3 regions of the Pseudoalteromonas sp. S327 genome follow, and region 3 is predicted to be linked to each of the others. Evidence: predicted binding sites of a transcription regulator. Region 3 holds the regulator's gene; each other region holds the start of a gene.
What was found. Region 3 encodes LexA, which represses DNA repair genes until DNA is damaged. Its sites were predicted from a motif close to TACTGTATNNNNATACAGTA; they were not measured.

Region 1: the regulator LexA is predicted to act here: its motif matches at 3,372-3,391, upstream of CWB60_RS08520 (SulA-like leucine-rich domain-containing protein).
Region 2: the regulator LexA is predicted to act here: its motif matches at 6,068-6,087, upstream of CWB60_RS15410 (YebG family protein).

Annotation. Positions count from the first base shown of each region.
Region 1 covers NZ_PNDP01000025.1:29,210-39,249, reverse strand. The annotation lists gene CWB60_RS08550 (M48 family metallopeptidase) at 200-850, shown strand; tRNA gene CWB60_RS08545 (tRNA-Tyr) at 914-998, opposite strand; tRNA gene CWB60_RS08540 (tRNA-Tyr) at 1,047-1,131, opposite strand; gene CWB60_RS08535 (VC2046/SO_2500 family protein) at 1,244-1,771, shown strand; gene CWB60_RS08530 (DUF6172 family protein) at 1,962-2,264, shown strand; gene CWB60_RS08525 (YchJ family protein) at 2,392-2,871, opposite strand; gene CWB60_RS08520 (SulA-like leucine-rich domain-containing protein) at 2,914-3,348, opposite strand; gene CWB60_RS08515 (tetratricopeptide repeat protein) at 3,632-4,087, opposite strand; gene CWB60_RS08510 (NCS2 family permease) at 4,205-5,497, shown strand; gene CWB60_RS08505 (hypothetical protein) at 5,751-6,509, opposite strand; gene cysB (HTH-type transcriptional regulator CysB) at 6,803-7,780, shown strand; gene CWB60_RS08495 (L-serine ammonia-lyase) at 7,852-9,228, opposite strand; gene CWB60_RS08490 (NUDIX hydrolase) at 9,331-9,906, opposite strand; gene pabB (aminodeoxychorismate synthase component I) at 9,913-10,040, opposite strand, start outside.
Region 2 covers NZ_PNDP01000050.1:42,359-52,398, forward strand. The annotation lists gene CWB60_RS15380 (TonB-dependent receptor) at 1-2,494, shown strand, start outside; gene CWB60_RS15385 (peroxiredoxin) at 2,583-3,188, opposite strand; gene fadR (fatty acid metabolism transcriptional regulator FadR) at 3,424-4,137, opposite strand; gene dsbB (disulfide bond formation protein DsbB) at 4,660-5,178, shown strand; gene CWB60_RS15400 (DUF6170 family protein) at 5,180-5,482, shown strand; gene CWB60_RS15405 (ComEA family DNA-binding protein) at 5,494-5,790, opposite strand; gene CWB60_RS15410 (YebG family protein) at 6,136-6,450, shown strand; gene CWB60_RS15415 (M23 family metallopeptidase) at 6,589-7,752, shown strand; gene CWB60_RS15420 (bactofilin family protein) at 7,742-8,233, shown strand; gene CWB60_RS15425 (hotdog fold domain-containing protein) at 8,241-8,714, opposite strand; gene CWB60_RS15430 (multidrug effflux MFS transporter) at 8,898-10,040, shown strand, end outside.
Region 3 covers NZ_PNDP01000047.1:28,673-38,712, forward strand. The annotation lists gene CWB60_RS14975 (S41 family peptidase) at 1-1,394, opposite strand, end outside; gene CWB60_RS14980 (endonuclease) at 1,503-2,162, opposite strand; gene CWB60_RS14985 (VOC family protein) at 2,289-2,639, shown strand; gene CWB60_RS14990 (hypothetical protein) at 2,614-3,330, opposite strand; gene CWB60_RS14995 (DUF7218 family protein) at 3,474-3,725, opposite strand; gene CWB60_RS15000 (hypothetical protein) at 3,956-4,336, shown strand; gene CWB60_RS15005 (PaaI family thioesterase) at 4,347-4,787, opposite strand; gene lexA (transcriptional repressor LexA) at 4,965-5,582, shown strand; gene coxB (cytochrome c oxidase subunit II) at 6,054-7,190, shown strand; gene ctaD (cytochrome c oxidase subunit I) at 7,190-8,782, shown strand; gene CWB60_RS15025 (cytochrome c oxidase assembly protein) at 8,782-9,312, shown strand; gene CWB60_RS15030 (cytochrome c oxidase subunit 3) at 9,348-10,040, shown strand, end outside.

The DNA.
Region 1 (10,040 bases), on a different contig from region 3:
AAAGTATTAACATGCGTAGCGTACTTTATTAATAAGACGAGATTTTGCGTAAATAAAAATAATAATAAACACTGAGCCCATTTATTTATCGCTAAATAACTGCATTGATTAAATAAGGCTTTATAATACGCTTTTAATTATATTTAGAGCACACACCTTGTTTGAGTATCAGCTAAAACGCAGTGCAAGGCGTAAAACAGTGGCAATAAAAGTTAGCCAAAAATTAGTTACTGTTTATGCGCCTACACACGTGCCAAAACTACAAATAGAACAATGGCTGTTTAGTAAAAATGAGTGGGTAACTGCGCAATTACATAAACAACTTAACGCCATTGATACTCAACAACACCCGTTTAAAAACCAGCAAATAATGGTTTTTGCTAAGCCATATACCATTACTTTTGCAAAAGGGACACGCTCGCATGTTCAGCAATCCGATAGCGTATTTACTATTTACACTTCTAATCGAGTAAAAAAACAGCCTGAAAAACGCAAGCAGTTACTTTGCCTTGCCCTTGAAGAAACGCTAACAAGCTACATTGAAATGCGTTTAGCTTATTATTGCCAACAGATGTCAGAAGCATTACCGACTAAATTGACGATTGGAAGTTATAAACGTAAGTGGGGGAGTTGTAATTCTCGGCGAGAGCTAACCTTTAGCCTTAACCTTGTTGGGGCGCCTCATCATATAATTGATTATGTTATTGTGCACGAATTGGCTCATTTAAAGTATTTGAACCACAGCAGCGCTTTTTGGAAGCACGTAGCTAACTTTTATCCCGATTATAAATCTGCATCAGCATGGCTTAAAAACCACGGGGCAACATTACAGTGGGTATTTGATAATTAGTCTAAAAATGAAGTTTTAAATAGTGATGAAAAAGATGTAGAAAAGGATACTGAAGATAAGAAGTGGTGGAGGGAGCTGGATTCGAACCAGCGAAGGCTGAGCCGTCAGATTTACAGTCTGATCCCTTTGGCCGCTCGGGAACCCCTCCACACTATTTTGTTACATTTGGCCCCACTTAACTTAGCGGTAAGAAAAGTGGTGGAGGGAGCTGGATTCGAACCAGCGAAGGCTGAGCCGTCAGATTTACAGTCTGATCCCTTTGGCCGCTCGGGAACCCCTCCAATGCAACGGCGCTGATAATAGCAAACTGCGTATTTAAGTAAAGAAAAAAGCTAAAGAAATTTGAAATAAAGCCGATAAATATCTACCAGTTATCATAATCGGCTAAAGACTATGCAAATCGATGATTTGTTAATCACAGAGAGTCAACTAAAGACTAGGCTAAATAAAAGTGTGCATGAAAATCGCAGAGGCGAATTTTCACTTTTATTAGCGATGCTATCGCACGATGCGCTGGATTTTAGTCAATTTCACTTGCCAAAAAGTGAAACGCATAGTGCTTATGTAGACGAAGAACAGTTAAGGGAGCGCTTTGGTGCTGGACCAAAGCAATTATTAGCTCCCGAAAAATTTGATATGACCATAGGGCAAGAGCACGCGTCGATGATTGTTCAACAAGGCGAGCAAGCAGGTATGAAAGCAATAAAATTAAGCCACTGCTTAAACCCTGAGCCACTAGCGATTAGAGATGACAAGTTACATATTCCTTTAACAGTAATCGATAATTGTGAACTATCAGTACGCAGGCGCTTAAATGACACGCACACCGCGCTTGCAAGTCCACAAATGGACGCCGCAGCATTTTATGACGATTTAACTAATGAGGCTATACATAAGCTATTGCTTGTTGCTAACGCATAAAAATAATTTAACACTTGTGCGTTTTAAAAGCCTAAAACACCTTATATTTAATAACCGGTTATGCAATAAAATAGAACAATTCTTTTTTTGTTTAAAAAAAGCATCCACAAATTAAATGCAATTGCTATAATGGCTGCAAATGGTATGACTTGAGTGCCATTATCATTAAATCAAGGTAATTAGGAACGTAATGAAGAAAACATTCACGCTAAATCATGAGAAAATCAAATACCCTCGTATGGTTGATGCTGCAAAGCATGAAGTGAAAAAATATTTGAAAAGAGAGCGCAATAAAACGCTACCTGTTGAAGCTGATTACTGGGCGTTTGACTGTAAGTTTGGCACAAGTGCCGATGATGCCGAAGTTGTTCACGTAGCTGAAATTAACAACAAGATCAGCGAAATCGAAAAGCAGGCGCTTACTTCATTCTATGTTGAGATTTTAGCTAGACCTGCGCAGCGTGAATCGTTCGATCTAGATGATGATGAATAACCAATAGCAATATTGTAGAAAATGGACCTAGATGGTCCATTTTTGTTTATGGCAGTTATTAACATGTTTAGTGGTATAGAGTAGCGCTTAAATAAAAAGCTATTTTATGCTAAGTGTTTAGCTTATTTTATACACTGTGACACTTTTTATATTTTTTACCGCTTGCACATGGGCAGGGGTCGTTTCTGGCAACTTTTATATCGGCGACCGGATTAATAATACCCTCTAAATAACGCCATTCACCGTCCTCTTTTATAAAGTCTGATTTCTCATCTAATTCACAATATAAGTTTTGGTAAAAATAATACGCGTTAAAGGCAACATAACCTCGCTCATCACTTTGCTGCGTATCGCGCACAACTAATTTTACAAAGCGGCAGCTATTGGCAAAGTCAGCAATTTCATTTACTGGGTTTTGTGCTTGTTTTTCTTTGGCGTAAGTTTTAAATACATAAGATGCATTTTTTAATGCATAAGCACTAAAGCGCGAACGCATTAGTTGCTCAGGTGTTGCTGGGGTTTTTATATCAAGATGATAAGGCTGGCAACAGTCGCCATAATTAAGCTGACTGTTGCATAAGCAAGCGCTAGTACTAGTTACACTCATAAAATACTAATTAACATAAATTAAAAATGCATTTTACCAAGCTTATTGAGTAAGTGATATTGCTGTAGTGCTGGTTTTTTTAGTAAAGCAAAATAGCTTAGCGCTTCTTTTGTTTAAATTAAGCGATAAATTAACAAGCTGCTGCTCACTTACTATATCTGTCCACGTAATAATGGCTGCAAAGTTCCCATTATGAAGTGCTGAATTAAGTACATACTCTAAATTTACTAAATGCTTTTGTCTTATTACAAGCAGTTTGCTGGTATCTATAGAGCAGCTATCTAGCAAGGCTTTACTAGGCACATGGTCGGGCGCAATCAGTAAGGTCCACGCGTTAGAGCTATTGTATTGGTGCAACACTTTTAGCATCTCAAACGTAGCAGAAATTTCATCTTCTACTTTAATTAAGTTTACCGACTCACTTTCATCATGTTGTTGGTAGCTTTTAACGGTTCTTACGGTAATTGGCTGTAGCATAGGTCTCACTCACTGGGTTTATATACAGTACGTGTATACAGTAGTTTATACAGTTGTTGTGTGCAAGCGTTTTTTGTTATTTTTTATACAGTTAATGGTTTTAAAAAATAAACAATGAAAATAATGTTTTAAAAACAGTTGGTTACAGTTTGTGCTGTGCAAGTGAAAGCTGAGGGTGTTTGCAGTACTGTATAAAGTGTAGCAGCGCTATACAGTACTTGATGGATGGCTATACAGTTATTTTAGTGTGTTTTACAGTACTTAGCTGTTAGCTATACAGTAGTTAGTCATTTTTTGGAATTAAGTGGGCAAACTGAATTTGGTGGATTTGCTCATACAAACTGGCTGCATAGCATTGAGCGTCTTTAAGACGTTTGGTGTCGATATATTTTCTTAAATCATTTAAAGCAGCGGTTGCCGGTTCGTAGCCTTGGCTGCTGGCTAAACTTAACCATGCTGCTGCGTGAAATACGCTTTTTGGTACGCCTTGGCCTTTGACAAAAAATAACCCTAAATAAAACTGGGCGCGATGATTTCCGGCCATTGCGGCAAGGCGCATCCACTTAGCTGCCAACGGTGCTTGGTTATGCTTTAAATAATACAGGGCTTTGTTAAGTGTTGTTTGCTCACTGACATCACTATTGTTTTCAGCGCTGTGGTTTGTAGGCTGTGTTACAAAATCTAAAATATTGTTTAATTGCTGCTCTAAGTCTTGTCCGCTAGGCTGAGTCTTATTCATATATTTTCTTTTTTATAGTTTCTACGCCAACAGTTTAGTATATCGCAAGGTAAAATGTCCTGTTTATACTTAATTTTATGGTAAAATTACGTCACTTTTTACTATCACAAGTCTATTATGCTCGAAGCTCTATTTAAACTCCGCGAAAATAACTCCAATGTGCGACGCGAAAGCATTGCTGGAATCACTACTTTCATTACTATGGTTTACATTGTATTTGTAAACCCTGCAATGCTTGCGGAAGCAGGCATGGATCAAGGTGCTGCATTTGTTGCTACCTGTATTGCGGCTGCTATTGGCTGTTTTATTATGGGATTGTGGGCTAATTACCCTTTAGCACTTGCGCCGGGCATGGGTTTAAACGCATTTTTTACTTACGGTGTTGTACTGGGCATGGGTTATAGCTGGCAAGCTGCATTAGGTGCGGTATTTATGTCTGGTTGTATATTTTTAATATTAAGTTTGTTTAAGGTCAGAGAGTGGATAATTAATGCTATTCCTTTGGTTTTAAAGCAGGCTATTGCCACTGGTATTGGTGCGTTTTTAGCGTTAATTGCGCTTAAAAATGCAGGCATTATTGTTTCAAGCCCAGCTACATTAGTACAGCTTGGCGATATTACTTCGGCAGGTCCTTTATTAGCTATTTTAAGCTTTTTTGTCATTGCTGCTTTGCTTTATCGTGATATAAAAAGCGGCGTACTTATTAGCATTTTGCTAGTAACGGGCATTGCGTTAAGCCTCGACTTAGTTGAGTACCACGGCGTAATGTCAATGCCACCGTCTATTTTACCTACCTTCATGCAACTTGATTTTGCAGCGGCCTTTGAGCTTTCTATGCTGAGTGTAATTTTTGCGTTTTTGTTTGTTGATTTATTTGATACATCAGGCACGTTAGTTGCGGTAACTCAAAAAGCAGGCTTAGCCGATGAAAAAGGCAATATGCCACGTTTAGGGCGTGCTTTAAGTGCAGATAGTACAGCTACTATTGCGGGTGCAATGTTAGGTACTTCTACCACTACTTCTTATATTGAGTCTGTAGCCGGTGTATCGGTTGGTGGGCGTACTGGCTTAACAGCTGTTGTTGTGGGTATATGCTTTTTACTAATGATGTTTTTTGCGCCGCTTGCGCAAATGGTGCCGGCTTATGCAACAGCGGGTGCTATTTTATACGTTGCGGTATTAATGCTGCAAAACCTTAAGTTTGTAAACTGGGATGACATGAGCGATGCAATTCCGGTAAGTGTGGTACTACTTATGACGCCGCTTACATTCTCTATTGCGCACGGTATTGCTCTTGGTTTTATATCGTATACTGCGGTTAAAGTACTGTGTGGTAAACGCGATCAGGTTAGTATTAGCGTGTGGATATTAACAGCGTTATTTATTATCAAGTTTGCATTTTTATCGTAATAGTTAATACCCATTCTTTTAGCTAAGAGCCTTAGTTTGAGGGTGGGTAAACATTTATTATTTAGTGGCTATCGCTCATGCCGCTGCGTTGTTATACCTTGCGTATCTATATTGTGGTAAATGAGCGTTTATAACGTAGTTAGCGCTAAGTAGTGCCTCAAAATACGTTAGTATTTACCCATTGGTAAAAATAGCTTAACAGATACAAAAAAGCCCATACCTTATGTATGGGCTTTCTTTTGGGTATTTAAAATTACCATTTCTTTTTAGGTGCAAATAATACGTCTAAGTCATCTTGCTCTGCTTCTGCTTTTTTCTTCAGGGCAGTGGCATTTGATGCTTTTAGTTCGGTGCTTATTTCTTCTAAATAGGCTTCAACTTCTTGGCGTTTTGCGTTTACGTATTCATCAGAATAGGTAACGGCACTAAGTGTGGCATAGGCTTTTTCAAAATATTGCCTAGCAGAGCCCACCATGCTCGCTGAGCGAGCAGATAAACCGCGTTTAATTTGGCTTTCTATGTTAATTCTGAGTTGTAACTTTTCTAGGCGTTTATCTTCAGCTGCAAATACTTGGCTATCTACACGGCCTTTACTGTGCTCAGAGCGCATAATAACTCTAAGCTTTTTTATGCCCTGAATTAACGAGACTAACTGCTTATCGTTACTTGGTAACGATAAATTGTCGCTGCTATTACCTTGTACTGCACCACTTAGCTTTTCTTTAGCTTCGTTCATTCTGCTTTTTAATGCTTTAGAATTAGGTGAATGGTTCACCATAGCGTTTAGTGCTTCGTAACATCTACGTTGTAAAACGCGTATAATGTTTTCAGAAAGCGGAATATTAGCGCTATTCATAAGTGCTTCTTCGGTTTCTTCAATTATCGCTTTTTGTTTTGTTAATTCTTTGCGACGTTCAATTTCTTGCTTTTCTTTATGCTGCTGTACAGCGCTTACCCACAGTGCAATCACTATCAGTGCCACTATAAGCACAATTATAATCGAAACGATCATGGCTTAATTCTCGGATTCATAATCTATTTTTTTATATTACATCAAATATATGCTTTGAGGGTAGCTTTGCGCTGATTAACTTAAAAATATGTTAAAAATTAGATATAAGAATAATGTATTATAAGTTGAACCTGAATAAACATCGCTATCTGCAGCGGGTTTATTATGCTAGCCTTAATGCTTAAATAATGAAAGTATACGTGCTTACTTTGCCAAGTTTTAGCTAAATTAAACTTGGTTTTGCTTAGTATTACCATCATATAAGCTTAATAATAACGTTAAAAACTGCAACCATGAAATTACAACAACTTAGATACATCGTAGAAGTTCAAAACCATAAGCTAAACGTATCAGCAACTGCTGAGAGTTTATTTACCTCACAGCCTGGTATATCTAAACAAGTGCGCATGCTTGAAGATGAGCTAGGTGTACAAATTTTTGGCCGCAGTGGTAAGCATTTAACGCATGTTACAGGTGCCGGCGAAGAAATAATTAACATTTCTCGCGAAATTTTATCTAAAGTCGAAGGTATAAAAGCGGTTGCTAATGAGCACACGCTGCCTGATCAGGGTAAACTAAATATAGCCACTACACATACTCAAGCTCGTTATGCTTTGCCAAGTGTTATTCAGGGCTTTATGAAAAAATACCCAGCTGTTTCGCTGCATATGCATCAAGGTACACCACAACAGATTTCTGATGCGGCAGCGCGCGGTGACGCAGACTTTGCCATTGCAACTGAAGCACTTCATTTATACTCAGATTTAGTTATGCTGCCTTGCTATCATTGGAACCGCAGCATTGTGGTGGCAAAAGATCATCCACTAGCACAAAAGGCCGACAATTTAACCGTTGCTGATATAGCGCAGTATCCGCTTATTACGTATGTATTTGGGTTTACTGGTCGCTCTGAGCTTGATAAAGCATTTAACGCGCACGGGCTTGAGCCGCACATTGTGTTTACTGCAACCGATGCCGATGTAATTAAAACTTATGTAAGGTTAGGGCTAGGTGTAGGTGTAGTCGCTTCAATGGCCGTTGATCAATTAAGTGACACAGATTTAGTGTGTATTGATGCCAGCCATTTATTTGAAGCTAGCACAACTAAAATTGGCTTTAGAAAGGGCAGTTTTTTACGTACTTATATGTATGACTTTATTGAGCGTTTTGCCCCGCATTTAACTAAAGAGCGAGTAGAGCGAGCCAGCTTATTACGTAATCAAGATGATGTTGATGCGTTATTTGCCGACATAGAACTGCCGGTAAAATAGTAAGACTTTAAGTATATAAATACTAAAAAACCGCGTATTGCTAAAATACGCGGTTTTTTGTTTTTATACGCTTAACATTCAATAATGTTTACCGCTAATCCACCGCGTGCGGTTTCTTTATATTTGGTTTTCATGTCGTTACCGGTATCGAGCATGGTTTTAATCACTTTATCAAGCGACACCTTTTGCTCGCCACTGCCACGTATTGCTAGGCGAGAGGCATTAATTGCTTTAATGGCGCCCATGGCATTGCGCTCAATACACGGTACTTGTACCAATCCGCCTACAGGGTCGCAGGTTAGGCCTAAATTATGTTCCATGCCTATTTCGGCGGCGTTTTCAACATGTACTACATTACCACCAACAATTTCGGTGAGTGCGCCGGCAGCCATTGAACAGGCAACACCTACTTCACCTTGGCAGCCTACTTCTGCGCCCGAAATAGAGGCATTTTTTTTGTATAAAATACCAATCGCCGCTGCGGTTAATAAATAGCGTGTGGCTATGTCGCGGTCTACTTCTTTAATAAATGTGTGGTAGTACATTAAAACGGCCGGCAATATACCCGCAGCACCATTTGTTGGCGCCGTGACTACGCGCCCACCCGCGGCATTTTCTTCATTTACAGCTAAGGCAAATAAATCCACCCAATCCATTGCTCTGAGTGGGTCATTACTCACTTCTACATTTAGCTTTAAATACAAACTAGGTGCACGGCGTTTAACTTTTAAACCACCTGGTAAAATTCCCTCGGTGCGCATGCCACGTTCAATACAGGCTTTCATTACTTGCCAAATATTAAACAACTCGTCTTTAATATCGTCTTCTTTGCGCAGCGTTTTTTCGTTATGCATCATTAAAGTAGATACACTAAAGCCTGATTCTTTACACAGCTCTAGTAAATCTTTTGCACTTTCGAACGGGTAAGGAGCCGGGTTTTGCTCGCGTATATCAAGGGCTGCTTGTTTTTCGTTTTCAAATTCTTCATCGGTAACAATAAAGCCGCCGCCAATAGAGTAGTAAACTTTGCTATATACTTTTTCGCCATTGTTTGAGGCAATAATTTCCATGGCATTAGAGTGCTTAGGTAAGGTTTTGCGGCGATGAAAAACAATAGCCCCTTGCTTAGGAAAGTTCGCTTTATGGGTTTGGTTGAGGTATATCACTTGCTCTTTTTCAATGGTGGCAAGGATATCGTCAACTAAATCGGCATCTATTGTTTCTGGGTCGTAGCCGGCAAGCCCTAATATAACGGCTTTACCAGAACCATGGCCTACGCCGGTTTGACCCAGTGAGCCATAAAGCTCTACCTTTATATCGGTAACAGAGGTTAAAAGTTGTTGCTCTTGTAGGTCATTAACAAATAAGCGCGAGGCACGCATTGGGCCAACGGTATGTGACGACGATGGGCCAATACCAATGCTAAACATATCAAATGCACTGATCATACTATGGGTCTCTACTTTATTTACTCAGCCCGAAAGCTGTTCTTTGAACGGTCGAGTATCATAACGTTAATTCTATATTATGTAACTATTTGGCAGTAAGTTTTAAACTGGTAGGGCAAGCTGTTTTGTAAAGTTTTTTATAATGCTAGCCGTTGCTCCCCACAGTAACCCGTGCGGTGTACTAAACCCTTGCAAGGTGATGGTTTTGCCAAAACGTTGAAAAGGAATGGGTTGCCAATTTGCCTCGTTTGAAAGCTGGGTAAGCGACAGTAAAAAGCTAGCTTGCACTTCATTATAATCGTTCTCCCATACTGTGTGTTCATCAAGTAAACCCACAAATGGGCTAATGCTAAAGCCAGTTAGGGTCGAGTATTGTGGCAGCTGCCCGAGCACTTTAACATTACTTGGCGCTATATTAAGCTCTTCGTGTAGTTCTCGAAGCGCTGTGGTGCGCAGGTGTTTATCGCTTTGCTCAAATTTACCGCCGGGTAAACAAATTTCCCCAGGGTGATGATGTAAATAAGTAGGGCGTTTGCACAATAAAATATGCGCGTGGTTATCAACATCAATAATAGGCAGCATAACCGCACTGGCACGCTTTTTACGGGTATCTTTTATTTGATTTGGCGCGGCAGTAGGGCTTAGCTGAAACCGCGCCATAATATGTTCACTATTCAAAGCGTTCTACTGTTTTAATAAAGGAAGTATTTTATTCACTTTATCGTATGTTTCTTGGTATTCCAATTCGACTTTAGAATCAGCGACAATACCACCACCGGCCCAGCAATAAATGTGTTCGTTATGACAAACCA
Region 2 (10,040 bases), on a different contig from region 3:
AAAAAAAGTAGAACGCATTGAAGTAACAGGTTCGCGCATAAAACGCACCGATATCGAAGGGCCTTCGCCAGTACAATCTATTGGCAGAGCAGATATCGAAAACATGGGTTACGATAACCTTCAACAACTCCTCGAAAGAATGCCTGTGGCAGGCAGCGGTACTTTCTCAACACGCGGCAACAACCAAGATTCAACTGCAAATGGATCTGCCGCGGTCAGCCTACGTGGTTTAGGTGCTGATGCTACATTGGTACTAATCAACGGCCGCCGTGTGGCTATTAGTGCCTTTGCCGAAGGTATAACAAACTCATTTGTCGATATTAATAGTATTCCGGTATCGGCAATTGAACGCATTGATATTTTAAAAGATGGCGCATCAGCAATTTATGGCTCTGATGCAGTAGCGGGCGTAGTCAACGTTATTTTGAAAAAAGACATAGATGGCGTTGAACTAAACTTAGGCTACGGTGGTACCGATGGCCCTAATTACGAAGAAACAACAGCAAGTTTAGTATGGGGTACAACTAGCGAAAAAAGCAGCGCCTCAATTATTATTGATTACTTTAAAAACACCTCGCTTTCGTCAGATGAAATGGGCAGCTTAGGCACCGCTAACCAATCGCCTTATGGCGGCGAAGACTTTCGCTCTTCTCGTGGCTTTCCAGGCTACTTTTATGTTGATGGTGTAAAAACAATTGACCCAGATTGCCCTGCAGAAAACGCCACATCAAGCGGCAGTTGTTTATTTGATTACGGCCCATTTGGCTACATCGCCCCTGAGTCTGAGCGCGTAGGTGCTATTTCTCAATTTGAATACAATTTTGATAATGGTATTACCGGCTTTTTAGAAATGGCAGTGCAGCATAATACCTCAGTTGCAGCCGGTGCCCCTACTCCACTTGATGAAGATGCAGGTTTAACAGTACCTGCTAGCCACCCTAACAACCCGTTTGGTGAAGATATTCAAATTGGCCGTTACCGTACGGTTGATGCGGGCGCTCGCCAATGGGATATTGAATCAGACACGCTTCGCTTTGTAGCTGGCCTAAGAGGCGAAATTAACGAATGGAGCTGGGAAGCTGCGGTTCAAAAAGGCCGTAGTAAATCACTTCAAACAGGCGATCGCTCGCAAGGTTGGGTTCGCACCGACTTTTTACAACAAGAGATTGATGCCGGTAACTACAACCCATTTGGTGGCACCTATAACAGCCCAGAAGTTATTGACAGAATTACCACAAGCTTAGTACGCCGCGGTGAGTCTCATATGACCTCATTCGACGCTAACATCTCTGGTGAAGCATTTAGCTTTGGTGATGACGTGGTTATGATGGCCGCGGGTATTGAATACCGTGAAGAAGATGTAACCGATACACCGGATGACCAATTTCAGCGCGGTTTAATTTTTGGTACTGAGTCTGTGTCTGCTGCAGCAGAGCGCGACCAATACGCAGCCTATGTGGAATTTTCAATCCCACTTGCTGAAAACCTAGAGCTACAACTCGCTGGCCGTTACGATGATTACAGCGACTTTGGTAATACAACAAACCCTAAAGTCGCTTTACGCTGGGCACCTACCGACGAAATAACCATTCGTGGTTCGTGGGCACAAGGGTTTAGAGCGCCATCGCTTGCACAAGTAGGTTTAGGTCCATCACAAGAAAGTCAGTTTTTTGTAGATACTTATCGCTGTGAAGCAACTGGCCTTGATTGTGACGCGCTAGATTACAACATTGAATTTGCTGGTAACCCTGATTTAGAAGCCGAAGAGTCAGAATCATGGAACGTTGGTTTTATTTGGGCACCTTCTGCTGAGTTTGGTTTAAGCGTAGATGTGTGGAGTATTACCCAAGATAATAAAATTGATGAACAAGAATTTGGCCCAATTTATAACTCTGAGTGTAATAACCAAGATAGCACGGTGTGTGTACGCTTAGCACCTAGTGGTGGCAATAGCTTAGGCACCATTCAAAAAATATACAGCACCTTTGAAAACGTCTCTTCGCAAGAAGTGTCAGGTGTTGATTTATCAGCAAATTACAACCATTCGCTGGATGATTTAGGCTTACTTAAATTTAACTTAGAATGGGCGTACCAAAACAAGTTTGAAAAAGACGGCCGCGACTACACGGGTGAATACAATTACCCAGAGCACCGCTGGATTTTCTCTACTAACTGGGAAATTGGCCAATTTAATACCAACGTAAATATTAGCTACGTAGGCGAGTTTGAAGATACCCCAGATATAGACTTTGACGGTAATTTAGACTTTGATAGCAATACATCGCGTATGGTTGACTCGCAAGCACTGGTAGATTTACAAACATCTTACCGTGTAAGTGATGCAACTAAAGTATCGCTTGGTGTAAATAACGTATTTGACGAAGAGCCACCATTTGCCATTGGTGATGGCGATGCCGACCTTTACGGTTATGCATCGGGTGTACACAACCCTCGTGGACGTTACTTCTACACTAAAGTAACCTTCTCGTTTTAATTTAATATAGCCCATTATTAAATGGGCTATGCTAAAAACAAAAAAACCGCCATATGGCGGTTTTTTTTATTAAAACGTAGGGGCTAAATTATAGCTCGCCTTCGTTTTCAGATAGGAACTTAGCAACACCTTCAGGGCTTGCGTCCATACCTTTTTTACCTTCTTCCCAACCAGCAGGACATACTTCGCCGTTTTCGCTATGAAATGCTAGCGCGTCAACCATGCGGATCATTTCGTCGATGTTACGACCAAGTGGTAAGTCGTTCACTACTTGGTGACGTACGTTACCTTCTTCATCAATTAGGAAAGAGCCACGAAATGCAACGCCCGCTTCAGGGTGCTCAACGTCGTATGCTTTACAAATTTCGTGCTTAACGTCTGCAACTAGTGCGTATTGAACTTTACCAATACCGCCGTCTGCTACAGCAGTGTTACGCCATGCGTTGTGTGAGAATTGTGAATCGATAGAAACACCAATTACTTCTACGCCACGCTTTTGGAATTCTTCGTAACGCTTATCAAATGCGATAAGTTCTGAAGGACATACAAACGTGAAATCTAGTGGGTAAAAGAAGATTACTGCTTTTTTACCTTTGATTGTTTCATGAAGGTTATAGCTATCTACAATTTCACCATTACCTAGTACAGCTGCAGCGGTAAAGTCTGGTGCCTGGCGGCCTACTAATACACCCATTTTATTCTCCAAATATTTTGAGTTTGTTGTCGATTGCATACGCAATGCTGATACTTATATGGGCGCTAAAAATAAAAAAACAATAGCGCCAACACATAATTACGTGGCATTTTAAATTTAATAAGGAAAAAAGAACAATCGTATTTAGCGATGTGCACAATCGAAAATACCGAACAGATATTAAAACTTTATTACGCCTATAAAAAACCTGCATTTTGCAGGTTTTAAAAATGGGTTAATCCATGATATCGGAAGGCATATCGCCTTTAATATTTTGCCAGATTTCACCGGTTTGATGGCCAAACTTACGCATCATTGAAATCGCGCCATCATGCTCACGGTTTTCAGCCAATACTGTTAGATCTTTATAAAATTGACGTGCTAACTGGCGAGTGCCTGCGTCTGAGAAATAATGACAACCAATTTTAAAGTAAAACCCTCTAAAACCGTTAAGTATAAGTACGTATATGCGGTTATTACCAGCGACAGCTAATTCGTGGTGTACTTTGTAATCGTAATCTGCAAAAGCTTGCGCAGTGTCTTCAAGTTCATCGCTTTTTGATAAAATCTCAATAACACGCTCAGGGTTAAGCTTTATCGCTGCACGGGTATAAATAGCACTAATATTAGTACGTGCAGATAATAACTGATCGGTCAGCTCTGGCATTTTGTCTTCATCTAAGCGCGCCAGCGTTTCGAGTATGTTTAAACCCGATGTTTCCCAAAAGTTATTCACTCTGGTTGGCTTGCCGTGCTGAATAGTTAGCCAGCCATCGCGTGCTAAACGTTGCAGTACTTCACGTAAGGTTGTTCTGGTTACACCAATTAACTCAGAAAGCTCACGCTCTGCAGGTAGAATTGAACCTGGAGGGAAATCGCCGTTCCAGATAGATTCAACTATATACTCTTCAGCAAATCCTGCTGGGCTTTTAGCTTTAAAAATTCTCATTCAATTCCCACTCGAATTAATCACAACTCATCGTTTTATACGAATAACTGACAGATTGTACCAGATGAAATATAACTAACAAGTAAACTCGTTGATATAAGTGCCAACCAACCGCTGAAAATTTCGCAATAGTAAATAATAAAATTCAACATGCTTAAATTAGGCCTAATTCGCTAAATAAATTAACCCTATTCATAGTAGGTACATTAATACCATTGCTGTTTTTGCTTCACCATTACATTACTACAATAATTCCCGTGTGCGGCAACAAGTACATTCAAAATATTGCATACAGCAGAGCCTGTTCACTGTGACGTTTAAACAAGCCTTTTTAGCGAACCAATCTTATATTACATGTTCACTTAGCAAAAAAAGCTTAACCTTTCCCTAAATAGGATTGGCCATAACCGCTTATTAATTTCATCTTAAAAAAAGCGACTTCGGTAGCTTTTTTACCCTTTTTGTTGCTCGTTACTTTATCCTAGTACATAATTCAACGTCTTATTTCAATGCGGATTTTTTATGAACTGGCTAGCACAACTCCCTACTCAACGTACTCCATGGCTACTATTTACAGGCATTGTATTTTTATTAGAAGTCACCGCACTGTTTTTTCAATACCAGATGGGCCTTGCTCCATGCATTATGTGTATTTACCAGCGAACTGCGGTATTAGGCTTATTAGGGGCAGGCATTATTGGCGCAACTAAACCACAAAGTAAATTAGTACGCGCTATCGCTTATTTAGTGTGGGGTGTATCAAGTGTGTGGGGTTACTTTATTGCGCGTGAGCACATTGAAATGCAAACAACCACCGATCCCTTTGCGTTTAGCTGTGAGTTTGAGCCAAACTTTCCTTCATTTATGCCATTGCATGAATGGATCCCAAGCTTTTTTCAAGCCACAGGGGATTGCGGTAATATCGATTGGCAGTTTGCGGGATTAAGTATGCCAGCATGGATGGAAATACTATTTGCGTTATTTACTATCACGCTTTTTGTAATTGTTACCACTCGCTTACTTACTAAAAAGACTATTTAATATGTTTACGTTTTTTACCAGTCAGCTGCCTGAACTAAAGCACCTTAAAGTGAGGCAGCGACAAGCCGTTGTTGCTATTGCGCTAAGTATGCTACCTGCTACCGATAGAGTGTTATTAAGAATAGTAAAGCTGATATTGCTCAGCCCATTGTTTTTATTATTTACTGTTTTTAAAGGGTGGGAACTCATTCCCTTTTTAATTTTAGGTGGCCTGTGTTACCCGCTTTTAACCACCCCGATTGAAATAAACTTCGCTAAAAAATATTTAGCCAAAGCACTTGAGCAGTATTCACAGGGCGCTTAGCGCCCTGACTATTATAAAGACACTTTTCCTTCTAGTTTAGCTACAAGCTTTTTACCTATTCCTTTTACGTTAGCTAAATCGCTCAGCTGGGCAAATTCGCCATTTTCAACCCTGTAATCAACAATAGCCTGCGCTTTTTTCTTACCAATACCAGGCAACTTGGCCAGCATTTCTGAATCGGCACTATTAATATTAATAACCGGCGCTTGCGGCATTTCAACCATAGGCTTATCTTCAACAGGGTTAGCGTGGGTAAACGCGCTAAAGCTTAAAAAGCTAATAATAAGTAGCGTTAATAGATTTTTCATTTGTTATTCCTTATTTTTGTTTATACCAAAGCGTTATAGTTAAACGGCTAATTTGGCTTTAAACATGTGCTTAATTTTTATTTGAGGAAATAATGCTAAATAAGGTGCAACGCGCATCACTTATATTATTTCCAGTGCATAATCACCTAAATCCGAAAACCTAAAATGCAGCTGGTACAACAAGTGATTGCTTAACTAAAGTAAAGTTACGCTTTTTTGTCAAATTGATGACAAGCTAAAAATGCACCGAATGCTTGCAATTTTACACACAAACATTTACTGTATATAAAAACAGTGACCTATGGGTCAGTAACCACATTACCACGCAATCAAGCAGGAGAGATCATGGCTGTTGTTGTTAAATATGTTGTAGAACGAAACGGAGTTGAGCGAATGACGTTTACTACTAAAAAAGAAGCGGATGCCTATGACAAAATGCTCGATATAGCAGAATCGCTTGAAGTAATGCTGGAAAAAGTAGATGTGCCACTGAGCGAGCAACAGGTTGAATCGCTTGCGCTTGAAATTGCAAAGAGTAAAGATAACTTTATGGCGGTGTTAAAAGGCGCAAAAGAGCCCACAACAAAAGGTACAGCTAAAGCTAAAAAAGCCGACAACGTAGCATCAATAAAAGATAACGACGAGCAACAAGCTAGCTAATTTGTGACTATTTTAAATAAAGGGCTGCTACTAAATAGCAGCCCTTTTTTATTAATTTTTGAACAGTTACAAATTTTTTCTGGCTTTTTAGACTGAAATTGATACATTAATTCGGTTAATAGCGAGTGTTTATGTGCCATGTCAGTATTTATTAAGTCTTTTTACCAAAAATTTTTCCCAGCCCGTCAGTTGCTTATTCGTCAAAATGGCGAAGTTAAGCATGTTGTTTTGGCGCCTTGGTTTCAGCTTTTTACAGTACTGCTTATTTTAGGCACTATTACTTGGGTCGGTATTTCAAGTTTTCGTGTTTATAGCCAAACAAATAAAATTACCGACATAGAACAAAGCCAAATTGACAAACAGCAAGTGTGGCAAAAGCAGGTCCAAGAACAAAAAGCACTGCACGCTAAGCAATTAGAACAACTTGCAGTACTAGAGCAAAAGCAAGCACTTTTGCAAGGTATGATTGAATCCCTTCCCGCATCTATTAGTAAAGAGACAATAAAACTAGAAGAACAACTTGAGTCGCCTGTTAATCAAGACAAAGGCGAGTTTCATGAACCACTTGTAGATGAAGAGCCGAAAAACAAACACGCTAGCCTTCTAACGCCAATCACTTTTGCCGCACGTTACGAGCGCTTAAATAAATACTACGAGCATAATTTTGCGCTTATTGATGCGCAAATTAATAAACGCCATGATGCAATTTTAGCGATGTTAAAAGGCGCAGGCTTAGAATCAGCCCTTGAACAACATTTAGCACTGAGCGCACAAACCAGTGCGCAAGGTGGCCCGTTAGATGTATTTGACGAAACTAAAATACCAGGGCAGTTTTTAGCCATTGTTGATAAGCTATTATTACTTAACAACCTTGAAAACTTTTTAACAGAGCTGCCTAACTCACTGCCCTTGCCTGCGGCTAAATACTATATTTCGAGCAACTTTGGGTTACGTAAAGATCCGATGAACAACCGCCGCGCTTTTCACAAAGGTGTTGATTTAGCCGGCTGGCATAAAACCGAAATTTTTGCCCCTGCTGATGCACGTGTGTTGCGCGCTGGTAAAAATGGCGGCTATGGTAACTTTATCGAGCTAGAGCACAAAAATGGCTTGGTCACCCGTTTTGGCCACTTAAATAAAATTAAAGTGAAAAAAGGCCAAACAATTGCTAAAAATGAGGTAATTGGATTAATGGGCAGTACTGGCAGAAGTACCAGCACCCACTTACACTATGAAGTGTTACTCGATGGCAAACATGTCAATCCTCTAAAAATAACAAAGGCGCTTTCTCGTGTTCGGTAAAAAAAAGCAACCAAGTAGTCAAACTACGTTAAAAAGAGTAAATCATACCCCCTCTATTATTTCTGAAGATGTGCGCTTAACTGGCACACTTACAAGCCAGGGCGAAGTGCAGCTAGATGGCCGAATTGATGGCGATATAAAGGCAGAGCACTTGGTAATTGGATCTACCGGCATTGTTGAAGGTGTGGTTGAAGCTAAAAGTGTCATTGTAAAAGGCAAAATTATTGGCTCACTAAACGCAAGTGAAGTGAATATTCAAAGCAGCGCTCACGTACATGGCGATGTTTTTCACGACACACTAAGTATTGATGCGGGAGCCATTATTGAAGGCAGCTTAAAACAGCGCTTTGAAAAAGAAGAACCGGAACTTATTAGCGAAGATTTAAAGCCGGCTAAAGAAGTAAAAACTTTGCTTGATGATGCTGATAGCGACTTGTCGTTTGTTAATAAGCAAGCCGCTGATAAAGCCAAATCTAATTAAGCGCTCATTACTTTTTCTCGGTTATGTACATCGTAATATCTGCAGTGAACACCAGTTCATTGCGGGTATTGTAAAGCTTAACTGGCACTACTAAATCTTCTTTATCTACCCATTGGCGAGGCAACTCGATTTCTGCAATAGCAGTTACATCGGTATCAACCTTTGCTAAATAGTGTACCGTCATTCCTTTTGGGATCCAGCGATGCGTTTTATAAGGCACGGTGGCATCTACCATTACACCAGCACACAGCTCAGCTAAGTTACATTGTGCAATAGCATGAATAGTCCCAATATGGTTATGCACACTACGGCGGTTTTTTACGACAGCGCTACAGTGCCCTTCTCTTAAATCGAGTACGTAAGGTTTCATTGAGCCAAAATACGGGGCTTTTATGCATACCGCTTTGCTAAACAACCAATTGCCAAAAGGTAAGCGTTTAAATTTAAGCCAGGTTTTTAAAAGGGCTGATTTATTACTCATTGTTATTTCCCATTTTGTGTTTATAAATTCAAATTAACACATCAGACCAGTTAAAAAAAGCGCAATTCACTGTGCTGTTAATCCTAATGTCATGAAATATTTATCACAATAAAGCGTGGCTCACTCATAAGCCCTTTCTTTTTTATATGCGGGCACCTAAAATAGCCAGCAAAAGGAGACCTAATGCAAACACAGCCCGCTAAACCTAACTTAATTTTATTACTCATCTTAGCGTTACTCGTAATATTTTGCCCTATGGCAATTGATATTTATCTTCCCGCTTTTCCAACTATTGCCACGCAATTTAACGTAACCGAACAACAGGTTCAGCAAACAGTGGCTATTTTTATGCTTACTGTGGGTTTAGGGCAATTAATTGCAGGGCCGCTTGCTGATAAGTTTGGCCGAAAGCCGGTAGCGGTTGTAGGTGTTAGCTTGTATGCAGGCTCTGCCTTGCTTGCCTACATGGCGCCCTCTTTTGCTGTATTAATGTTTGCACGCGCTCTGCAAGGGTTAGGTGCATGTGCTACGTTTGTGGTTGCTTTTGCCATTGTACGTGATAAATACGGCAGCGAACGCAGCGGGCAAATGATTACCTATTTAAATGGAATTGTGTGTTTTATTCCTGCGCTTGCGCCTATTTTAGGTGCTTGGCTTACCGTGCAATTTGGCTGGCGCATGAACTTTATGTTTTTAACCTTGTTTGCATTAGCGGGCCTGGTCATTACGCTCACCTTATTTAGAGAAACCCGCCCTGCTGATAGTCACTACCAAGGGCATATATTGGACTTACGCCGGTTTGTGCCAATATTAAAAACACCGATATTTTTATTTAATAGCTTACTGTGTATGGTCGCCATGTCGGCGATTCTTGTGTATGTCACCTTGGCTCCTGGGTGGATCATTACACACTTAGGGGGCACCGTTGCCGACTTTACTTTTTGGTTTACGCTCAATGCCGTATTAAGTATTGTAGCCAGCTTTATTACCCCCATTTATATTAAACGTAATAGCCAAAAAGCCCTGCGCGTTGGGGTTACAGTATTGGTGGCCTCTGGCATATTAATGATTGCGCTTAGCCATATAGAATCGGCCATTGCGCTTATGCTACCTATTTTAATTGCAGCACTTGGTTTTGCCCTGAGCTTAGGCTCTGCGGCTGGTATGGCGTTATCGCGCTTTCCAAAACAAGCCGGTACAGCCTCTGCCTTAATTGGTGCTATGCAAATGAGTGGCGCTAGTGTGCTTGTGTTTTTAACGCAATATTTAGGCCTTAGCACACCTTGGCTAATTGCTTTTCATTTATTGTTACTGGCACCACTTTGG
Region 3 (10,040 bases):
TCGTCACTGACTACACAGCCTTTTACATCAGCATCAAACTGCGGTGTAGGCGTTGGCGTAAAGCCTGCTGCATATTCACCAAACCCTTTACTGTTAATACCGCTAAATTGAATGGTGTAATAGGTGGTGCCACAGTTATGTGTTGGGGTAAAGCCGTATGGTTTACCGCAGGTTGTGTCGCCAATGAGCACTACCTCGGCGTCAATGCCTTTTAAGCCATTAATAAAGGCTTCTGATGCCGAACACGTACCCGATGTACTAAGCACATACACCTTAGATAGGTTTAAATCGGGGAGGCTTTCGCCAGTGCTAAAAAAAGTTGAGTAATCAATTTCTTCATCTATGAACGGAAAAGGCGACTCTACCGGTTGTTTATCGTTTTGCTGAGTTTGGTAATAAATACGGTTTTGAATGTTGGCGCTGCCCGCCACCATGTAAGCCAGCTGCGAAGAAAGCGCTAATAAACCGCCTCCGTTATATCTAAAGTCGATAACAAGCTCTTCCACGTTATCGGTTTTAAATTTATTAACGGCAGCAATTAAGCCTTCTTGGGCAATACCTATATGGCTATTAAACTGCATGTACCCTACGCTAGTGCCATTTGCAGTGGTAATGGTTTTTACGTTTTGAACAGGCGTTTGCTCTATGTTGCCGGCAGTTACGTTAAAGGTTTTTTCACCGCCATCGTTACTGCGCACAACGATGGTGTGCGAGTCGCCATTAGTAGGGCTAAATAAGCCTTCGTTTAAGGTATCTACGCCTGCTTGTGTGCTGGTATTAATGCTTACGCCATCAACTTCAAGTACGGTATCGCCACGTTGAAAACCAATTTGGCTTGCTGGTGAGTCGTCTTCTAGGTAGGCAACACGTAAAATTCTATCAGCTGGGTCGCCAATAAATGCCCAATTTATACCATAGCCTGAGGTTACCCCTGATTGCGCTTCTTGAAAGTAGTCCTCAGAAGGCTCTGAAAAATGAAAATTATCTTTTTTATCACCAGAGTCGGTTAGTTCTTCGGTTTTTAGTTGGGCAAAATAATCGGCCACTGTAGCAAAGTTTTCAGGGTCGTTATCAGCTATTTCATCATACCAAAGGTAGGTTTCGTCGCTCCACGAGCGAAGCCAAAGCTTTTCGTAAAGGGCCGAACCCGCTTGGTCTGGGTAAGGCGCATTATTATTAAACGGATCGTTACCTGTGCGTGGGTTTTCGCAAAAGTTTTTTAACTCCTCCGATGGCTCAAATACACCTGCCGTCCATGTTGGGGCTGTACTTGCAGGAGGTGTGACGACTGGGTCGGGCGTTTCATTCATGCTGCTACCACCGCCACAGCCAACAAGCGTTAGGCCTGAAAGTGCAGCAATAATAGCGAGTGTTGCTTTATTATTTTTAAACATACAAAACTACTTTTTGTAAATAAGTTGTTTAAAATACTACAACACCCGCTCATTTATTCAACGTATTAGCCCCTAAATTATGTAAATGAGTGTATACACTTAGGTGTGCTACAGCTTACTTGCGCTGCTTTTATCTGCAAATGCTTGTTTTTGCCAGGCATCAAATAGTTTTTGTTGTTTAGCTGATATTTTTAAGCCGTATGTTTTTTGCATATAGGCGTAGGTGTCGGCAATGCGCTTACGGGCATAAAAAGGAGGCTCTACAACGCGTTGTTTAAAATTAACCTTTACTTGGCAGCGGCCATATTGGGTAGCGTTTTCGCTAAGCATACCAAAGCGATAGTTAGAGCGATCTGCGTTAATTTCGCCAATAGCAGGGGCTAAATTGTTTATATCGGCTTCCATTTTTCTAAATTTAGCACTGACCTTGCGACAGTTTTTACGACCACCGTTTTGCCAGCATTGTAGCTGGTGACCAAATTCCCACGCCGACACTATATGCTCCCACTCTATACGCAGTGCACGTACATTAACCTTGCCAGAGGAAGTTAACGTATTACGCGGAATATAACCACAGTTGCTAGGGTCGGGGATTAGCTTTTTACCTTGTTTTTTAATGTCGCAGCCGCAGTAAAGGCTTTTGGCGTTTTCGGGTAGGGTTTTAATTAAGTGCCTTTTAGCCGTTGAAAAGCGGGTAAATTCTTCACTCGATGCAGAAAAACAAATACAACAAGCCACAAAGGCCAAAATAAATTTAAGCATATCCATCACATACGTGAACTACAGGAGGCGCTAGTCTAAAGTTTTGCTGCTAAAAGATAAAGCCTGAACAAATTTTAATCCGCAATGCTTAGTACACTCTATACTGATATAAAAAATAGCGAGGAGATGACTATGCTAGGTGCTTTTTCAATAAGTTTAACGGTTAAAGATATTAGAGCCTCAAAAGCGTTTTACGAAAAGCTGGGCTTTAGCGAGTTTGCAGGTGAGATAGAGCAAAATTGGCTAGTGATGAAAAACGGTGAACATTTAATTGGTTTGTTCTCGGGTATGTTTGATAAAAACATGCTGACCTTCAATCCTGGCTGGGATCAAAACGCACAAACCGTTACAGAGTTTAAGGATGTTGATACGCTTAGCGAATATTTTCAAAACGCTCATATCCAGGTTGAACCTGTGGGTGATAAAAGCTTTATTATTACAGACCCAGACGGCAACCCTATTTTGATTGACCAACACGTGTAAGTTTTTTTAGCCTAACGTTTTGTATTAATAAAATAATACCGCATAAACAAAATAGTACGCTGGTGGCTGCAAAACTGATGAGGAGCGGGTTGTTAAAATCTTCTCGCTCGTCGTAATCCATTATGTGTAGCATCCAAAAAAAGTCGAATATGCGCCATAGTGTGCTGCGAACGCTGATAACTTTGCCGTTAATTGCATTTAAATACAGCGTAGTATTAAAGGTGTCGTTAAATTGTACTTGCCACACATTTTTTTTGTATCCCACCTCTCGAGTGCCTTGTTTTAAAAGTGTAGTGCTAATTGGCTTAGCGTCGATGAGTAAATGCGCTTGTGCATTAGCGGTAATTTGTATTTTAGTGGGTGGCTGAAAAGGGCGGCCCGTTAAACCATTAAAGCTTTGCTGCTCGTCAGTATTAATAACAGTAATAAGCGGGGTCGTTAAAAAGTGCTCAAACACTATTTGCGTGGGGTTAGGCACTTGCGCAGTAATATTATCGAGTGATGTGGGGTAGTCTGCTTGAGTAAATGGGTTTGTAAGTGTGCGCTTAGCAAGGTGCTTACCGTGTACGTATTCAAGTGGTATCGCGCTCATTACTAAGCCGCCTAAAAGCCAAGCTAAAATTTGTAAGGCAAGTAAATAGCCTAGCCACTTATGTAGTTTTCGAGCGCGTTTAAATAGTTGTTTTCTCATTTTGTGCTTCTTATTATTTTTAGCGTTAGTGTATTACAGCAGCCCATGCTTTTACTGCGGCATTTTGTCGCAGTTATTCATAAGCTTACTCTAACTTTATAAAAATAATAAAAAGGAGCGGTAAAAAATCAGTGAGGCTGTGTTTAATGCTCACGTAAGGCATTTATTAGCCCTTGTTTACTCATTTTAGAGCGGCCACTAATGCCGAGCTCTTTAGCTTTATTGTACAGCTGCTTTTTAGTGCGCTGCTCATACTTTGAGGCTTTGCCGCCTTTGACAGCGGTTTTATGAGTATTGCTATTAGCAATGCGCGCGGCTTTTTGTTTGCTCATTCCTTCATCTCGAAGCGCATCGTACTGATCGTCGTTTTTAATTTGCGGGCCATGATCTACCATAATTTCTCTCCTGAAGCGTTTAATTACACAGTGTGTGTATAACTTTATACATAAACGGTAAAATTAAGCGTAACTAGCCTAACCCGTTTTATAAGGCAAATTAGGTGCCAATGGCGTTTAAACAGGTATTTTCTATTAATAAAGCCATGTTTAGCGCTTAGTTGATTTGGTATAAAAGTAAAACTGCGTTAAAGTTTGCGATGAAACTATAAGAGGGTAAAAAGCAGACAATGTCGGAAATTCAATTTTTAAATGTAGATCTAGAGCTTGAGTCTAAACAAGATATTAGCGCCCTAGTGGCAGACTTAAAGAAAAACGCGATGGTTTTGCATTATGACAAAGACGAATATCGTCAATTGGCGCGTATTGAAGCCTCAGGTGATATAACCACGCCAGACAAAGCAATCAACCACTTATGTGAATTAATAGAGTCGTGTTCACGTAATGCGCTTAAGCAGTGGCTAAGCTGTTCGCGCAGAACGTTTGATATAGGCTTTGAGTCGGGCACGTCACCTAAGTGTTTTAACCAAGCTCTACATGCAGATACACTGCTACGTATATCTGCCATTGGCGCTGGGATGGAAATAACGATTTACCCTATCGAAAAGTAGCCATAGTTAATTATTTGCGCTCGACAACCGCTGCGGTCATTTTTGATACGCAGCAAAGCTCGCCGCGGCTATTGGTTATTTTTATTTCCCATACAGAACTGCGCTTACCAATATGAAATGCACGAGTAACGGCGGTTAAAGTGCCATTTCGAGAGGCCTTTAAGTGGCTGGCGCTAATTTCCTGTCCAACACAATAAAATTTTGTAAAGTCCACGACAAAGTTAGCGGCGTAGCTTGCTACGGTTTCGGCAAGTACCACATTTGCGCCACCATGTACCATACCAATAGGATTATGATGCTCAGGAATTGCGGGCATGGTAGCCACCAGGTAATCATCTCCTATTTCGGTTATTTCTATGCCCATGGTTTTCATTAGCGTGCCTTGGCCGTTTATTCCCTCATCTAACTGTTTGCAAAGCTCTAATGTAATGGGTTGATGCCAAATACTCATAATTACTCCTTTATATTGAAAGTAAATTTATAGCATTTTAAATACTGAACGTCTGTAATTACCTAAAATTTATCCAGACGCGGTCTATTTAGCTATTTTAAAGCACAATTTAAATTTGCGATTTTTATTTAACTGTATATACTCACAGTTAAATGTACTGTATGGAAAACCAGTTGTATGCGACCATTAACTAAACGCCAAGCTCAAATACTCGAACTAATAAAAGTTTTTATTAAAGACACTGGTATGCCTCCTACACGTGCCGAAATTGCGCAAACACTCGGTTTTAAAAGTGCCAATGCCGCAGAAGAGCACTTAAAAGCGCTTGCCAAAAAAGGTGTTATTAAAATGAAACCAGGTGCAAGCCGTGGTATTCAATTGGTTGAAGAAGAAGAGCCTGAGCAACTAGGGCTACCATTAATAGGTAGAGTTGCAGCGGGTTCGCCTATTTTGGCGCAAGAACATGTTGAGAGTCACTGTAAAATAGACCCACTCATGTTTAAACCAGCCGCCGACTTTTTATTGCGTGTTAACGGCATGAGTATGAAAGATATAGGTATTATGGATGGCGACTTACTTGCTGTACACCGTACTCAAACAGCAGAGAACGGCCAAGTTGTGGTTGCACGAGTAGATGAAGACGTGACCGTAAAACGCCTAGAAAAAGCAGGCCGAAAAGTATTATTACACGCCGAAAACGAAGAGTTTACGCCTATAGAGGTAGACCTTGAAAACGAATCTTTTAATATTGAAGGGTTAGCCGTTGGCGTAATAAGAAATGCCGACTGGATGTAATTTTTAACTATTTTTAAGTAATATCTATAAATGCGCACTTTTTAGTGTGCATTTTTGTTTTAAAAACAGACCTTCCCCCACCTCAAAGCGCCCTAAAATTATTTAGGCTGTAAACTTTTTTTCACTCATACTTTTATCTTCCTAAGCGTGTTACATCCCTTAATTTTGCTCGTATCTTGGCTGTTAAATAACAATTTAATACGCCGTCATTTAGTCAATTTTAAAATATCACTTGATTGTTTTTTATACTAAAACTTGCTTGTTGTACGTTTTTTAGCTAATCATTAATGTGCTGGACTAACAATAACTCACAGCTTTTTAGTTATGAGAACACACAATATACACAAACCTTTTGTTGTCCTAGCGATACCGATCAAAGATAAGATTGGTTAAAAATAAAAATAACGAATTGGCGTTTAAGCCGTATGCCTCTTCGCTTTGCATTCGCAATAGCATCAAAGGAGCCGTCACATGGGTAAACTGACCTCTACCTTGTGGCTTGTGTTGATTATGTTCCCGCAGCAAGTGCTGGCTAATAGCCAATACAATATGCGCAAGGGCGTAACCGATATAAGTAATAATGTATATCAGCTACACATGACCATATTTTTAATATGTTGTGTGATTGGGGTGATAGTGTTCGCAATAATGTTTTGGGCACTGATTCATCACCGTAAATCTAAAGGGGCAGTTCCTGCCCAATTTCATGAAAGTACCAAAGTAGAAATTCTTTGGACTGCCATTCCGTTTGTTATTTTAATTGCCATGGCAATCCCTGCCACTAAAACCCTCATTGCAATGGAAGATGCCAGTAAGGCCGACTTAACCATTAAAATTACAGGGTCACAGTGGAAGTGGCATTATGAATATATGGGCGAAGACGTAGAGTTTTACTCTATTTTATCTACCCCTCAAGACGAAATAGCCAACCTTGCTAATAAAAACCCTAATTACTTACTTGAGGTTGATAAACCTTTAGTACTGCCAATTAATCAAAAGGTGCGTTTTTTAATGACCTCTGATGATGTTATTCACTCTTGGTGGGTACCCGATTTTGCCGTTAAAAAAGATGCCAATCCGGGGTTTATCAACGAAACGTGGACCAACATTAACGAAGAAGGTATTTACCGAGGACAGTGTGCAGAGCTGTGCGGTAAAGATCATGGCTTTATGCCCGTGGTGGTTGAAGCTAAATCGCAAGAGGACTTTAACGCATGGCTTGCAGATGCTAAGCAAGCTAAGCAAAAAGCCGCACTTGCTGATGCAGCATTGCTTGATACAACAATTCCTAAAGAAGAGCTAATGACACTAGGTGAGCAAGTGTATATGGCAAGTTGCGCTGCGTGTCATCAACCTACTGGTATGGGGTTACCGGGCGTATTTCCTGCGTTAAAAGGCAGCCCCATTGTTTTGGGTGATATAAAAGATCACATTGATGTAGTGATTCATGGCCGCCCAGGAACTGCAATGCAGGCATTTGCAAAGCAGCTCTCAATTAAACAACTTGCAGCGGTAATTACCTATAAACGTAATGCGTGGGGTAATGAAACGGGTGATGTCATCCAACCTAGTGAAATTCAGGCAGCACTTGATGCGGAGGCGAACTAATGAGTAGCATAGTAGAACAACCTAACGCCAATGACGCTCACCACGGCCACCACCCAGCCAAAGGTTTTAAACGTTGGTTATACACAACAAACCATAAAGATATTGGCAGCATGTACTTAATTTTTTCGCTGACTATGTTTTTAATTGGCGGTGCAATGGCCATGGTTATTCGGGCTGAGTTATTTCAGCCAGGATTACAATTGGTAGACCCACACTTTTTTAACCAAATGACTACAGTACACGGTTTAATTATGGTGTTTGGTGCTGTAATGCCAGCCTTTACGGGACTTGCTAACTGGATGGTACCGCTCATGATTGGCGCGCCAGATATGGCACTGCCCAGAATGAACAACTGGAGCTTTTGGATTTTACCCTTCGCTTTTTTAATTTTATTGGCATCGTTATTAATGCCTGGAGGCGGCCCCGCATTTGGCTGGACGTTCTATGCGCCGCTTTCAACAACGTACAGTAACGACAACACCGCAATGTTTGTGTTTGCAGTGCACATTATGGGGATTAGCTCAATTATGGGCGCAATAAATGTAATTGTGACCATTGTTAATTTACGTGCCCCAGGCATGACATGGATGAAGCTACCATTATTTGTATGGACATGGCTAATAACCGCATTTTTATTAATTGCTGTTATGCCCGTACTGGCCGGAGCGGTCACTATGGTGCTCACCGATAAATACTTTGGAACCAGCTTTTTTGATGCGGCAGGCGGCGGCGATCCGGTGATGTTTCAACACATATTTTGGTTTTTTGGCCATCCCGAAGTTTACATCATGATTTTACCCGCCTTTGGTATTATTTCGACCATAGTGCCTACATTCTCACGTAAAAAACTATTTGGTTATGCCTCAATGGTTTACGCAACCTCCTCTATTGCATTACTGAGCTTTATAGTGTGGGCGCATCATATGTTTACGACCGGTATGCCCGTTGCTGGCGAGCTATTTTTTATGTACGCGACCATGTTGATATCGGTGCCTACAGGGGTAAAAGTATTTAACTGGGTAGCCACTATGTGGCGAGGGTCAATAAGTTTTGAAGTGCCCATGCTATTTAGTATTGCCTTTATTGTGCTGTTTACTTTAGGGGGCTTTTCGGGGCTGATGTTGGCTATAACCCCTGCTGATTTTCAGTATCACGATACTTACTTTGTGGTGGCGCACTTTCATTACGTGTTAGTTACGGGGGCAATATTTTCGATTATGGCGGGGGCTTATTATTGGCTGCCTAAGTGGACGGGCAACATGTACAACATTGCCTTGGCTAAGTGGCACTTTTGGTTGTCGCTGGTAAGCGTAAATGTATTGTTTTTCCCTATGCATTTTGTCGGGCTGGCAGGCATGCCGCGCCGTATTCCCGATTACGCCCTGCAGTTTGCTGATTTTAACGCAATCATAAGCATAGGTGGGTTTGCCTTTGGTTTATCGCAGTTACTCTTTGTGGCGGTGGTAATTAAATGTGCCCGAGGGGGCGATAAAGTCCCTGCAAAAGTGTGGGATGGTGCTGAAGGTTTAGAGTGGGAAGTGGACTCTCCTGCGCCGTATCATACTTTTTCTACGCCGCCGGAAATTAAATAATGACACATGCACCGCTATTAAAGCGCCTAATTCTTATTTGTATAGGTATGTTTGCTTTTGCATTTGCCTTAGTGCCCTTATATGACGTGTTTTGCGACATAACTGGGCTTAATGGCAAGCCGTCGCTTGAACAAGCTAAGCAAAGTACACAGGTTGCACAAAATCGAGAAATAGGTGTGAGCTTTACAACCCATGCGCAAAGTGGTGCGCCGTTTATTGTTAAATCTAAAGAATACAGTGTTGATGTGAAACCAGGTGCCATGCGTGAGGTGATGTTTAGCGCAAAAAACACCAGTGATATTGATAAAGTAATGCAAGCGGTGCCTTCTGTATCGCCCGGAAAGGCAGCCAAGTACTTACATAAAATAGCGTGCTTTTGCTTTGATCAACAACCCCTAAAAGCGGGTGAAGAGCTTGAGTTTAAGCTGCTTTTTTATGTTGATACCGCACTGCCGAGCGATGTAGAAGAGCTAACTTTATCGTACACCGTATTTGATATTAGTGAGCAGCTAGTAGCAAGTAATAACTAGCCTGCATGTCTAGTGTAAAACTAGGAGCAAGTAACATGAATCAAGATTATGAAAACTACTACGTACCCGAGCAAAGTCCTTGGCCCATAGTGGGCGCGGTGGCGTTATTTTTTATTGCAGTGGGTGCGGCTTTAACAGTCATGAACTTAGAAAGTGAAGGGGGCAGCGGTGTGTACCTGCTATATGCAGGCATTGCAGTGCTGCTGTATATGATTTTTAGCTGGTTTAAAAATGTAATTAGCGAGTCTGATCAGGGCTTATATTCAGCGCAAATGGACCGCTCATTTCGACAAGGAATGAGCTGGTTTATATTCTCTGAAGTTATGTTTTTTATGGCCTTTTTTGGCGCATTATTTTACGCCCGCATATTGTCGGTGCCTTGGCTTGGCGGCGCTGGGAATAATGCGATGACCAACGAGGTGCTTTGGCCTACCTTTGAGGCCGTATGGCCACTACTAACCACACCAGCAGGTGAAACCACGCAAGCTATGGGGTGGCAAGGCTTACCCCTTATTAATACGCTTATTTTATTAGCGTCTTCGGTTACTTTGCATTTTGCTCACGTAGCCATTGAAAACAATAAACGTAAACCGCTAAAAGTGATGCTAGGGGCAACCATTTTATTGGGTGTGTGCTTTTTAGCATTGCAGGTAGAAGAATATATTTATGCCTACAACGACTTAAACTTAACTCTAGATGCAGGCATTTACGGGAATACATTCTTTTTG